Regions from separate parts of the Citrobacter koseri ATCC BAA-895 genome, predicted to be linked through region 3. Evidence: predicted binding sites of a transcription regulator. Region 3 holds the regulator's gene; each other region holds the start of a gene.
What was found. The regulator PurR, encoded in region 3, represses purine synthesis genes. The targets are predictions, from matches to a motif close to CANGCAAACGTTTGCNTG.
Positions count from the first base shown of each region.

Region 1 (4,284 bases), 1.4 Mb from region 3:
GTAAAGTAGCGTGAATTATGTTACGTTTATCAGATTAAAAGACAGGCGACCTTTTCAAGGAATAGCATGAAAAAGATTGATGCGATTATTAAACCCTTCAAGCTGGACGACGTCCGTGAAGCGCTGGCTGAGGTAGGCATTACCGGTATGACGGTTACCGAAGTGAAAGGCTTTGGGCGTCAGAAAGGCCATACCGAGCTGTACCGTGGCGCGGAATATATGGTGGATTTTCTGCCGAAGGTGAAAATTGAAATCGTGGTGACCGACGATATCGTGGATACCTGCGTTGACACCATTATTCGCACCGCGCAGACGGGGAAAATCGGTGACGGTAAAATTTTCGTCTTTGACGTTGCGCGCGTGATTCGTATTCGTACCGGCGAAGAAGACGACGCGGCAATTTAAGCCGCGTCGTGCTTGCCGGATGGCGGTGTAAACACTTTATCCGGCCTACAAAATCCCGTAGGCCTGATAAGCGCAGCGCCATCAGGCATGACTTAATTACAGCACTTTATGTGGGCCGAAGCATTCGTAATGAATGTTTTCGCTTTTCACGCCCAGCCCTGTCAGCTGCTTCGCAGCAAACTGCATAAAGCCGACCGGACCGCACAGATAAAACTGCATTGCCGGATCGCTGATCGCACTTTCCAGTTTGTTCAAATCCATCAGACCTGTGCTGTCGAACGCGCCATTCGCACGATCGGCTTCTGTCGGTTCGCGATACCAGGTATGTGCGGTAAAGCGCGGCAGGGTTTTACCCAGCTCGCTCACTTCATCTGCAAACGCATGCACGTCGCCGTTTTCCGCCGCGTGGAACCAGTTCACCTGCGCGGTGTGGTTGGCTTTGGTCAGCGTATCCAGCATGGCCAGCATTGGAGTCTGGCCTACGCCTGCGGAAATCAGAGAAACAGGCGTGTCCGTTGCGACATCCATGAAGAAATCACCTGCCGGAGCGGCTAAGTGGACGATATCGCCGACGCTTGCGTGGTTGTGCAGCCAGCTGGAAACCTGACCGCCATCTTCACGCTTAACTGCGATGCGATAACCTTTACCATCCGGCTTGCGGGTCAGGGAATACTGACGGATCTCCTGATGCGGGAAGCCTTCCGGTTTCAGCCAGACCCCCAGGTATTGACCCGGATGATATTCTGCGACCGGGCCGCCATCGACCGGTTCAAATTCAAAGCTGGTAATCAGGGCGCTGCGCGGCGTTTTCGCGACGATGCGGAACGGACGAGTGCCTTCCCAGCCGCCATTCTTGCTGGCGTTTTCGCTGTAGATTTGCGCTTCGCGATTGATAAAGACATTGGCCAGAACGCCATACGCTTTACCCCAGGCATCCAGCACTTCCTGGCCTGGGCTGAACATTTCGTCCAGCGTTGCCAGCAGGTGGCCACCAACGATGTTGTACTGTTCTGGTTTGATCTGGAAACTGGTGTGCTTCTGGGCGATTTTTTCTACCGCAGGCAGCAGCGCAGGCAGGTTTTCGATATTGCTGGCATAGGCCGCGATGGCGTTAAACAGCGCTTCACGTTGATCGCCATTTCGCTGGTTACTCATGTTAAAAATTTCTTTGAGTTCAGGGTTGTGGGTAAACATGCGATCGTAGAAATGGGCGGTCAGTTTTGGACCGGTTTCAACCAGCAGGGGAATGGTGGCTTTTACTGTGGCGATGGTTTGAGCGTCAAGCATACTGTCTTCCTTTATCTGAGACTTTAATGATGTATGTCAAATACATCTTATAAAAAATAACCCTGTATTGTAAATGGTTCTTTGTAACTTTGCGTTTTTAACGTTACAACGTGAAAAATCTGCATCACAAACCTGAAAAGAAATCCGTTGAAATTCGTAAGGTCTTCATTCGACAAAGCCTTGTACAGTATGAAGGTAATCGTTTGCGTAAAATCCTTTGTCAAGACCTGTTATCGCAGAATGATTCGGTTATACTGTTGGCCGTTGTCCCACGGGATTGCCTTTTTAGGCCAAAATTTATCGTTAGCTGAGTCAGGAGATGCGGATGTTAAAGCGTGAAATGAACATTGCCGATTATGATGCCGAACTGTGGCAGGCTATGGAGCAGGAAAAAGTACGTCAGGAAGAGCACATCGAACTGATCGCCTCCGAAAACTACACCAGCCCGCGCGTGATGCAGGCGCAGGGGTCTCAGCTGACCAACAAATACGCTGAAGGATATCCGGGCAAGCGCTACTACGGCGGTTGCGAATATGTGGATGTCGTTGAGCAACTGGCGATTGACCGCGCGAAAGAACTGTTTGGCGCAGACTACGCCAACGTCCAGCCGCACTCTGGTTCTCAGGCTAACTTCGCGGTCTACACTGCGCTGCTGCAACCGGGCGACACCGTTCTGGGTATGAACCTGGCGCAAGGTGGCCACCTGACTCACGGTTCTCCGGTAAACTTCTCCGGTAAACTGTACAACATCGTGCCTTACGGCATCGATGAGTCCGGTAAAATTGACTACGAAGAGATGGCGAAGCTGGCTCAGACTCATAAACCGAAGATGATCATCGGCGGCTTCTCTGCTTATTCCGGCGTCGTTGACTGGGCAAAAATGCGTGAAATTGCCGACAGCATTGGCGCGTACCTGTTTGTTGATATGGCGCACGTCGCGGGTCTTATCGCCGCAGACGTTTATCCGAACCCGGTTCCGCATGCTCACGTTGTGACCACCACCACGCACAAAACCCTGGCGGGTCCGCGCGGCGGCCTGATCCTGGCGAAAGGCGGTGACGAAGAGTTGTACAAAAAACTGAACTCTGCCGTTTTCCCTAGTGCTCAGGGTGGCCCGCTGATGCATGTGATCGCCGGTAAAGCGGTGGCGCTGAAAGAAGCGATGGAACCGGAGTTCAAAGTCTACCAGCAGCAGGTTGCCAAAAACGCCAAAGCGATGGTGGAAGTGTTCCTGAACCGTGGCTACAAAGTGGTTTCCGGCGGTACGGAGAACCACCTGTTCCTGCTGGATCTGGTGGACAAAAACCTGACCGGTAAAGAAGCTGACGCCGCGCTGGGTCGTGCCAACATCACCGTTAACAAAAACAGCGTGCCGAACGATCCGAAGAGCCCGTTTGTTACTTCCGGTATCCGTATCGGTTCTCCGGCCATTACGCGTCGCGGCTTTAAAGAAGCAGAAGCCAAAGAGCTGGCTGGCTGGATGTGCGATGTGCTGGACAACATCAACGATGAAGCGGTTATCGAGCGCATCAAAGGCAAAGTGCTGGACATCTGCGCACGCTTCCCTGTTTACGCGTAAGCGATACGCCTGGCATCGTGAAAAAGGCTTCCTGCGGGAAGCCTTTTTTATTTCCGGGTCACGCCGTGCGGGCGAATCCAGGCGTGACTTTGATACCCGGTTATATGAATAATTTTAATACCACGCCGGTGGTTTTTCGGTCGACAAGCGAGTCTCCTTTCATCGCAGGGTGTCGGACTTATACTCAGAGCGCGTTTAGCTGTGATTCGACGTACAGATAGCCGATCCCCATCAACTGTTGCGAACGACTGAGTGTGCCAAAGCCGATCCGGGTGGACCTTGCCTGCGGGTTATCGCCATGATCAAAGGGATTAAACCCCGTTTGCTGCACCAGCGTATTCAGCCAGCTTTCGCCAAAGGCGCAACTGCGGCCATAAATCCAGATTTGGTTAATATTCAGGATATTCAGAAAGTTATATAAACTCAGGCCAATCGCGCTGGCGGCGTGTTCCACCCAGGCCTGGATGCGGACATCGCCCTGTTGCCAGGCGGTAATCAGTTGATCGATGGTGATAGTTTCTGGGTCGCAATCCGCCGTGGGCTGCGTTTTCATCCACCGTCGGGCCTGTTTTTTAAGCGCGCTGAGCGAGGCCACGGTTTCCAGACAGCCGTAGCGGCCGCAATCACAGGCTACCCCGTCCGGGTTGACGATGGTATGTCCGATCTGACCGCTGCCATACAAACTGCCGCGCCAGATGTTGTCGTTGATGACGAAGGAGGAACCAATCCCGTAATCGACGTTAATGACGCAGAAATCGCGGTTTGCCGCCGGGTTTTGCCACTTCTCCGCCAGCGCCAGCATCACGCAGTCATTGTCTAACCGCACCTGTACGCCGAGCATCTCCTCCAGCAGATATTTAATCTCAACCGGGGTTTTCCACGGTGCCTGCGGCATGGTTTTTGACGCCCCGGTAATGGGATCGACCTGACCGTGAACGCCTAATGCCAGATTGATGGTCACGTCGGGATAGCGCTGACGATATTCCCGCCAGTGCGCGGCAAGCGCGGTCAGC
Region 1 covers NC_009792.1:226,092-230,375, forward strand. Annotated here, with positions in the region: gene glnB (nitrogen regulatory protein P-II) at 67-405, shown strand; partial or broken gene CKO_RS23750 (hypothetical protein) at 402-497, opposite strand; gene hmpA (NO-inducible flavohemoprotein) at 502-1,692, opposite strand; gene glyA (serine hydroxymethyltransferase) at 2,018-3,271, shown strand; gene CKO_RS01085 (ROK family transcriptional regulator) at 3,456-4,284, opposite strand, start outside.
Region 1: glyA (serine hydroxymethyltransferase) is a predicted target of PurR. The motif match lies at 1,885-1,902, and genes of this name have one in related genera.

Region 2 (4,284 bases), 940 kb from region 3:
CGGTTACTCGCTGAACGACAGTATCGTGGTATCTGACCGTATTCGTGAAAACTTCCGCAAAATTCGTCGCGGGACGCCTTACGAAATCTTTAACGTGTCGTTGACCCAGACGCTGCACCGTACGTTGATCACCTCCGGGACGACGTTAGTGGTGATTCTGATGCTGTACCTCTTCGGCGGGCCGGTACTGGAAGGCTTCTCTCTGACCATGCTGATCGGTGTTTCTATCGGTACGGCATCGTCGATCTACGTGGCCTCGGCGCTGGCGCTGAAGCTGGGCATGAAGCGCGAGCATATGTTGCAGCAGAAAGTTGAGAAAGAAGGGGCGGATCAGCCGTCTATTCTGCCTTAATCACGCAGTCACGTTATTACTGGAATCCCGGTCGCATGGCCGGGATTTTTTTATCGCTAAAAAAGCCTGTGGTTAAGCGGGCTTCTGCATCCTTCACGGGCAATGGGGTACGCAGAGTGTTAAACTTGCTCATAACCCTACATTCAACGCAGATACAGAGTCACTATGGCGATTATCCCTAAAAACTATACGCGGCTGGAAAACGGCTATCGTGAAAAGGCGCTCAAATTATTTCCGTGGGTATGCGGGCGATGCTCTCGCGAATTTGTTTACTCTAACCTGCGCGAATTAACCGTCCATCATATCGATCACGACCACACCAATAACCCGGAAGACGGCAGTAACTGGGAGTTGCTGTGTCTGTACTGTCACGATCATGAGCATTCGAAATATACCGAAGCCGATCAGTATGGCTCAACCGTTATTGCCGGGGAGGATGCGCAGAAATATGTCGGCGCTGCGATGCATAACCCTTTCGCTAATCTGAAAGCGATGATGGATCAGAAGAAATAAAAAAGCACCGGCGCGTTGCGCGTTCGGTGCTCTTTCTGTGCCCGGCGCTGTGCTGGCCGGGCGGCAAATAAACCGCTTAGAAGTTGTAACCGACAACCAGGTAGCCACCCCAACCGGTAGCTTTAACCGTTTCGGATTGCCATACCGGCTGAGCGCCGTTTTCCCACTGTCCGCCGTTATGGAAGTAACGAGCCACCACAGAGTAGTGCCAGTGATCGTAGTTCAGCGCCAGGATGTGGCTGGATGCGATAGAGTTGCTGGTACGGTACTGAGAGTCGCCCAGATCGGAGCCCCAGTCAAAGTTAGTGAAACCGATGTAGCTCAGGTTGCCGCCCCACAGCTCGGTGAGTGGCACGAAGTATTTCACTTTGAAACGGTAGCCGTCCCACTCGTTTTCGTTATCAGCCAGGTAGTTCTGCCACTGGTACTTCGCATAGACGTTCAGAGACAGGCTCATCGGCAGACCGGTTTCGATGTCAGTACCCAGACCCATGTACCAGGTGCTCTGACGGCCAGACTTGTTACGACCCATGTCATAGATGTAGTTGTTAGCGAAATACCACTCTTTGAACGGGCCAAAGCTCAGGTCGGCTCCGGTCAGTTTGTCGATAGAGAAACGCGGTTCAATTTCCATGAACAGCGGGGAACCGTGGTTCCAGATACCCTTCGCGTTGGTGTTACCGCCGAAGAATACCGGCGCATCCATATAGCCGTAGAAATCGAACCAGTCTTTTTTCGCGAATGCTTCATATTCCAGATAGGTATCGTTACGGAGCTGCGGTCCGAAACGGGTATGGTAGCTGCCTACGACGTTAACGCTCTGGTGCCACCAGTCTGAAAGGTATTGCGGTTTGTCATTTTCTGCTGCGTTAACAGTAAAGGACGATGAGAGCGCCAGCACTGCACCGGCTGCAAGTAATGTTTTTTTCATATTGTATGCCACTGTTTGAAATCCCTTGAAGGGAATGAAAAAGGCGCAATTTGCGTTTCTAAATATTTCGTGTTTCTGCGGAGCCTATTATAGAAATCATTGCTCACAAAAATATGTCTTGTTTCACAGATCTATCATCTACGTAATCGATTGCGTTCACGTTTGCGTACTTTAAGCGCGGCGATTGTACTGACTTTCATGAATGTTGCCAACTTTTAGCAAAAATTGCGGTGATGTCAGGGGAGTAACAAAAAGCCGGGGAGGGATGTTGCGGAACGCACAAAACGCTCCGCCGAAGGTTTATTGATTAACAGGCTGGATATCGTGAACGCGGACAAAACCTAACTGGTCGGGCGTCAATCCGTTTAATTGTAACGGGATGTCCACATCGCTCGGCGCCAGGATGCTGGCCGGGGCGTTAATCAGTTGATTCTGGACATTCACTTCCTGATAGTTATCCGTGGTGCCCTGAATCTGCCCGTATTCGACAGTACCGCTAAACGCCGGTAACGGATCGTTGGATTCTCCCTGAATGCGCAGCGTCACGCGTGTGCCGTCGGCATTGGGTGCGATATTCACCAGGGACATACGCAACGTACCGATCTGACTGTTCAGGCGGGCAGGCGTTTTTGAACCCGGCAGCAGATAGACCCCGCTGGTGGATTTCGCATTCAACATATTTTGCTGAGTAATCTTCACGGTTTCCTGGTTTAACTGCGCCATTTCCGTATTCAGCGTGCTGACGCTTTGGTTCATCTGGCGAACTTCGCTCTGCTGCGCGCAGGCGCTCAGGCTAAAGAGGCTTCCCACCAGGAGAATTCTTAGGTAACGTCTTGTCATGTAGATTATTTCCTTCATGGTCGCGGTACCCTAATGGTAGATCGCAAAGGGGCGTAAGGTATCGATCCTTTGTCTCAAAAGTGCTCCGCCTTTGTTGTCGCGCCAGTTCAGGGTAAAATAGATTTCTGTTAACCACCTGGTCAGGACGCCGTATGCATTGCCCATTCTGTTTCGCCGTAGACACTAAGGTTATTGACTCTCGTCTCGTGGGTGAGGGCTCTTCCGTACGCCGCCGTCGGCAGTGTCTGGTCTGTAATGAACGTTTCACTACCTTTGAAGTGGCAGAGCTTGTTATGCCGCGCGTAGTGAAAAGTAACGATGTGCGTGAACCTTTCAACGAAGAGAAGTTGCGCAGCGGTATGCTAAGAGCGCTGGAAAAACGCCCTGTCAGCTCTGATGACGTCGAAATGGCGTTGAATCACATCAAATCACAGCTGCGAGCCACCGGGGAACGCGAAGTTCCCAGCAAAATGATTGGCAACCTGGTGATGGAGCAACTGAAAAAGCTCGATAAAGTGGCTTACATCCGCTTTGCCTCCGTCTATCGGAGTTTCGAAGACATCAAAGAATTCGGCGAAGAGATTGCTCGCCTACAGGATTAAGCCATGCTGGATGAGTTTTACATGGCGCGTGCGCTGAAGCTGGCGCAGCGCGGGCGTTTCACCACGCACCCGAACCCGAATGTAGGCTGTGTGATCGTCAAAGATGGCGAAATCGTTGGCGAAGGCTACCATCATCGCGCGGGTGAACCGCATGCTGAAGTCCATGCGCTGCGTATGGCGGGAGACAAAGCCAAAGGCGCGACCGCGTATGTCACGCTTGAACCGTGTAGCCATCATGGCCGTACGCCGCCGTGCTGCGATGCGTTGATTGCCGCTGGCGTGGCACGGGTCGTTGCGGCGATGCAGGACCCCAATCCGCAGGTCGCGGGACGTGGGCTGTACCGTTTGCAGCAGGCGGGGATCGACGTCAGCCACGGGCTGATGATGAGCGAAACGGAACAGCTGAACAAAGGTTTCCTCAAGCGGATGCGCACTGGCTTCCCGTATGTGCAGCTCAAGCTCGGCGCATCGCTGGATGGCCGCACGGCGATGGCCAGCGGTGAAAGCCAGTGGATTACCTCCCCGCAGGCGCGGCGCGATGTGCAGCGTTTACGGGCGCAAAGCCATGCGATTCTGACCAGCAGCGCGACGGTGCTGGCCGACGACCCGGCGTTAACGGTTCGCTGGCCTGAACTGGATGCCTCAACCCAGACTCTCTATCCGCAGGAAAACCTGCGTCAGCCGATTCGCATTGTCCTCGACAGCCAAAACCGCGTGACGCCGGAGCACCGTATTGTGCAGCAGCCGGGAGATACCTGGTTTGCCCGTACACAGGACGATTCCCGCATCTGGCCTGAGACGGTTCGCAGCCTGCGGGTGCCGGAGCATAACGGTCATCTGGATCTGGTGGTGCTGATGATGCTGTTGGGTAAACAGCAGATTAACAGCATCTGGGTGGAGGCCGGGCCGGTGCTTGCGGGCGCGCTGTTGCAGGCGGGCGTGGTGGACGAGCTTATCGTCTATGTTGCGCCTAAACTGTTAGGAAGTGATGCGCGAGGATTATGTGTGCTGCCGGGGCTTGAGAAACTGAGCGAGGCACCCCATTT
Region 2 covers NC_009792.1:2,548,118-2,552,401, reverse strand. Annotated here, with positions in the region: gene secF (protein translocase subunit SecF) at 1-352, shown strand, start outside; gene yajD (HNH nuclease YajD) at 518-865, shown strand; gene CKO_RS11720 (nucleoside-specific channel-forming protein Tsx) at 942-1,796, opposite strand; gene CKO_RS11715 (SadB/YajI family lipoprotein) at 2,097-2,636, opposite strand; gene nrdR (transcriptional regulator NrdR) at 2,789-3,238, shown strand; gene ribD (bifunctional diaminohydroxyphosphoribosylaminopyrimidine deaminase/5-amino-6-(5-phosphoribosylamino)uracil reductase RibD) at 3,242-4,284, shown strand, end outside.
Region 2: CKO_RS11720 (nucleoside-specific channel-forming protein Tsx) is a predicted target of PurR. The motif match lies at 1,936-1,953, and genes of this name have one in related genera.

Region 3 (4,284 bases):
GTGTGGGAACATGCCTACTATATCGACTACCGCAATGCCCGTCCTGGCTACCTGGAGCACTTCTGGGCGCTGGTAAACTGGGACTTTGTGGCGAAAAACTTCGCGGCATAAAGAGAATAACGCAGAAGGGAGTCCCTTCTGCGTTTTAATGCTGCGCTTAGTTCGCCACGCAAACGTCTTCAGGCTGTCTGCGCGCAGAGACAAAGACCAGCAACAGCGCAAGCCCTGCCACAATCGCCCCCATCACCGGTACGAAGCTGTAGCCCAAACCACCGGAAATCACTGCGCCCCCCGCCGCTGCGCCAAGCGCATTACCGAGATTAAAGGCACCGATATTGACCGATGAAGAGAGGCCTGGCGCTTCGCTGGCAACCCGCATAACGCGCATTTGTAAAGGCGGAACCACCGCGAATGTCGCCGCCCCCCATACCACCATGCTGATAGCAGCACCCACTTCGTTGCGCGCCAGGAACGGGATCGCCAGCATAATCACCATCAGCAGCAGCAAAAATCCTTTCAGGGTGCCGTTAACCGAACGATCCGCCAGTTTTCCCCCCAGATAGTTGCCGATAGAAAAGCCAACGCCAATCAGTACCAGCATACCGGTAACGAAAGCAGGCGTTGCATGCGTAATGCTGTGCAGCACTGGGGCGATATAGGTATAGAGTGTAAACATCGCGCCTGCGCCCAGAACGGTGGTCAGTAATGCCGATAACACCTGTGGTCGCAACAGCACCGCCAGCTCTTTGCGCACCTCAGGGCGCTCTCCCGCCCCGCCTTTCGGCAACGAGAAAAAGAGGCTAATCATTGAAATTACGCCCAGCCCCGCCGTCGCCATGAAGGACATACGCCAGCCAATGGTTTCCCCCAGCCAGGTCGCCGCAGGAACACCGCCAATATTGGCGATTGTCAGCCCCATAAACATGGTGGCGACCGCACTGGCCTGTTTATGTTTGGGGACGACGCTGGCCGCCACCACCGACCCCAGACCGAAGAAAGCGCCGTGATTCAGGCTGGTCAGAATCCGCGACAGCATCAACGTAGTGTAATCCGGCGAGATGGCCGACAGCACATTTCCGAGGGTAAAAATCGCCATCAAAAAAATAAGCGCATTACGACGTGCGCGATGGGAAAGCAGCAGCGTCATCAACGGTGCGCCGACCATCACACCAACGGCATACGCGCTGATTAGCATTCCGGCCGCAGGAATCGAGACATCCACGCCGCGAGCGATAACAGGCAACAAGCCCATAGGAGAGAACTCGGTGGTTCCAATACCAAATGCGCCAATTGCCAGCGCCAGTAAGGGATAATTTATTTTCATACATCGACTCCGCAGCTTCGTGCCGTCACGAGGCACGCAAAAGAGTCAAAAGCATGACATCAATCACAAAACTAATAAAGTAAGCAAAATAGCAAAAGACTTTTACGATTTGGTTAAAAATGAGGAAGAAGAGAGAGGAAAGACAGAGGGAGAATGCTCTCCCTCAGAGGTAAATCAGTTCAGTGCGGCAGTCAGACCGCCTGCGACAATCAGGCCCAGCACAATAATGGTGGTCACTAACGAAAATTTCAGATCGGTGCTCATCAAGTTTTCTCCTTTTTATTCCCACACAAAAAGTGATATTGCGCATTTTTACACACTTGAATGCAAAAATCTCCCATGATTTATATTGATAAGCGCTTTTAACTCTTCCCCTTTTCGTCAAGATCAGACAAAATTCCACGCTTACTTGATTAGCGTACCGGCCATTGCCCCCTTCCTGATGTTCCGTGTCGTTTTCCCGGCGTGCCGCAACCCTGACGTTGCGATCAAGGTGTGTAAAGGCAAACGTTTACTTACAGTATTTTCAGGAGTTCAGGATATGGTCTGGAGTGAGATGTAATGGCAACAATTAAAGATGTGGCGAAGCGAGCAAACGTTTCCACTACAACCGTATCACACGTAATTAACAAAACGCGCTTCGTTGCGGAAGAGACGCGCAACGCGGTATGGGCAGCCATTAAAGAGCTGCACTACTCTCCCAGCGCGGTTGCCCGCAGCCTGAAGGTTAACCACACCAAATCGATTGGTTTGCTGGCGACCAGCAGCGAAGCCGCCTATTTTGCTGAAATTATCGAAGCCGTTGAAAAGAACTGTTTCCAGAAAGGATATACGCTGATTCTGGGCAACGCCTGGAACAACCTGGAAAAACAGCGCGCGTACCTCTCCATGATGGCGCAAAAACGCGTGGATGGCCTGCTGGTCATGTGTTCCGAATACCCTGAGTCCCTGCTCTCTATGCTTGAAGAGTATCGCCATATCCCGATGGTGGTGATGGACTGGGGCGAAGCCAAAGCGGACTTTACCGATACGGTCATTGATAACGCCTTTGCAGGCGGCTATATGGCCGGTCGTTATCTGGTTGAACGCGGCCACCGTGAAATTGGCGTGATCCCCGGCCCGATGGAACGCAACACCGGCGCAGGTCGTCTGGCTGGCTTTATGAAAGCGATGGAAGAAGCGCTGATAAACGTGCCGGAAAACTGGATCGTTCAGGGTGATTTCGAGCCGGAATCAGGCTACCGCGCGATGCAGCAAATGATCTCCCAGTCTCACCGCCCGACGGCCGTATTCTGCGGTGGCGACATTATGGCGATGGGCGCGTTGTGCGCCGCTGACGAGATGGGGCTGCGCGTACCGCAGGATATCTCGGTCATCGGCTACGACAACGTACGCAACGCGCGTTACTTTACGCCTGCGCTGACGACGATTCACCAGCCGAAAGATTCTCTGGGTGAAACGGCCTTCAATATGCTGCTTGACCGTATCGTCAATAAACGCGAAGAGTCGCAGTCCATTGAGGTGCATCCGCGTCTGATTGAGCGTCGCTCTGTCGCCGATGGCCCATTCCGCGACTATCGCCGTTAATCCCCTTCTGCGGGAGCCTCTTCCGGCTCCCGTAACCACTCTTTATTCAGCGTTTCGCTGTCGCCCAGATAGTCCAGTAACCAGGCCAGCGCGGGCGACGTGTCGTTCTGCTGCCACGTCAGACAGCACGCCGCATCAGGAAACGGATTCTCAAGCTGTAGCGCCACCCATTTCCCGCTGTCGATCCACGGCTTAGCAAAGTGGGTCGGCACCATTCCCACACACAGTCCCGCGGAAAGGCAGGTCGCTGAAGATTCCCAGTCCGGCACCACCACGCGTTTTTGGTTATCCAGCAGCCAGGTGATGCGCTTCGGAAGCGTACGCGAGGTATCCTCCCGGACCAGCGACGGCCAGTTGCGCAACGTGTCGTCACTGAGCGGGCCAGCCATTGACGCCAGCGGATGATGGCGGGCGACCACGCAGCTCCAGCTCAGCATCCCCATATCGCGAAAGGTGTAGCGTCCTCCAACCGGAATGGCCTGCGTCGCGCCGATAGCCAGCTCCACGCGCCCGTCCGACAGCGCATCCCAGACGCCGTTAAATACCTCCTGAAAGACCAGCAATTCCACATCATCAAAATGACGATAAAAATCAACAATCATCTGCCGGGTGCGCTCCGGCTTAACAATATTGTCGACCGCAATCGCCAGTTGACCCCGCCAGCCGTTGGCGATCTGCTGGCACTGCTGTCGGGTGATCTGCATTTTTTTGATAACAGAGCGCCCTTCCTTTAAAAACCATGCCCCGGCGGGGGTCAGTTCAACATCCCGATGGCGTCGTTCGAAAAGCGGCACCGCCAGCCACTCTTCCAGTTGACGGACGGTGTAGCTCACCGCAGAAGGCACGCGGTGCAACTCCTGCGCCGCAGAACTAAAACTGCCATTACGGGCAACGGCATCAACCACTTCGAGTGAATATTCTGACCACATATTCTGCCTGCAAAAATTTTGAATCCAGTAGCCAAATATTAGCGTTTCACAAGCAGAATTTCACTCCCTACACTCAGCGGCAATGTCTTACTTCTGGAAAAGAGAAACAATTATGCAACCCGGAAAAGGTTTTTTAGTCTGGCTGGCGGGTCTCAGCGTGCTGGGCTTTCTGGCAACAGATATGTATCTGCCTGCGTTCGCGGCAATTCAGGCCGACCTGCAAACACCGGCGGCGGCTGTCAGCGCCAGCCTCAGTCTGTTCCTGGCCGGTTTCGCCGTCGCGCAACTGCTGTGGGGGCCGCTGTCAGACCGTTACGGGCGTAAACCCATTTTGCTGCTGGGTCTCTCCATCTTCGCGCTGGGCAGTCTGGGGATGATGTGGGTCGAAAGCGCTACTGGGCTGCTGGTACTGCGTTTTATTCAGGCGGTGGGGGTTTGTGCCGC
Region 3 covers NC_009792.1:1,603,427-1,607,710, forward strand. Annotated here, with positions in the region: gene sodB (superoxide dismutase [Fe]) at 1-111, shown strand, start outside; gene CKO_RS07130 (MFS transporter) at 158-1,324, opposite strand; gene cydH (cytochrome bd-I accessory subunit CydH) at 1,499-1,588, opposite strand; gene purR (HTH-type transcriptional repressor PurR) at 1,886-2,911, shown strand; gene punR (DNA-binding transcriptional activator PunR) at 2,908-3,840, opposite strand; gene punC (purine nucleoside transporter PunC) at 3,953-4,284, shown strand, end outside.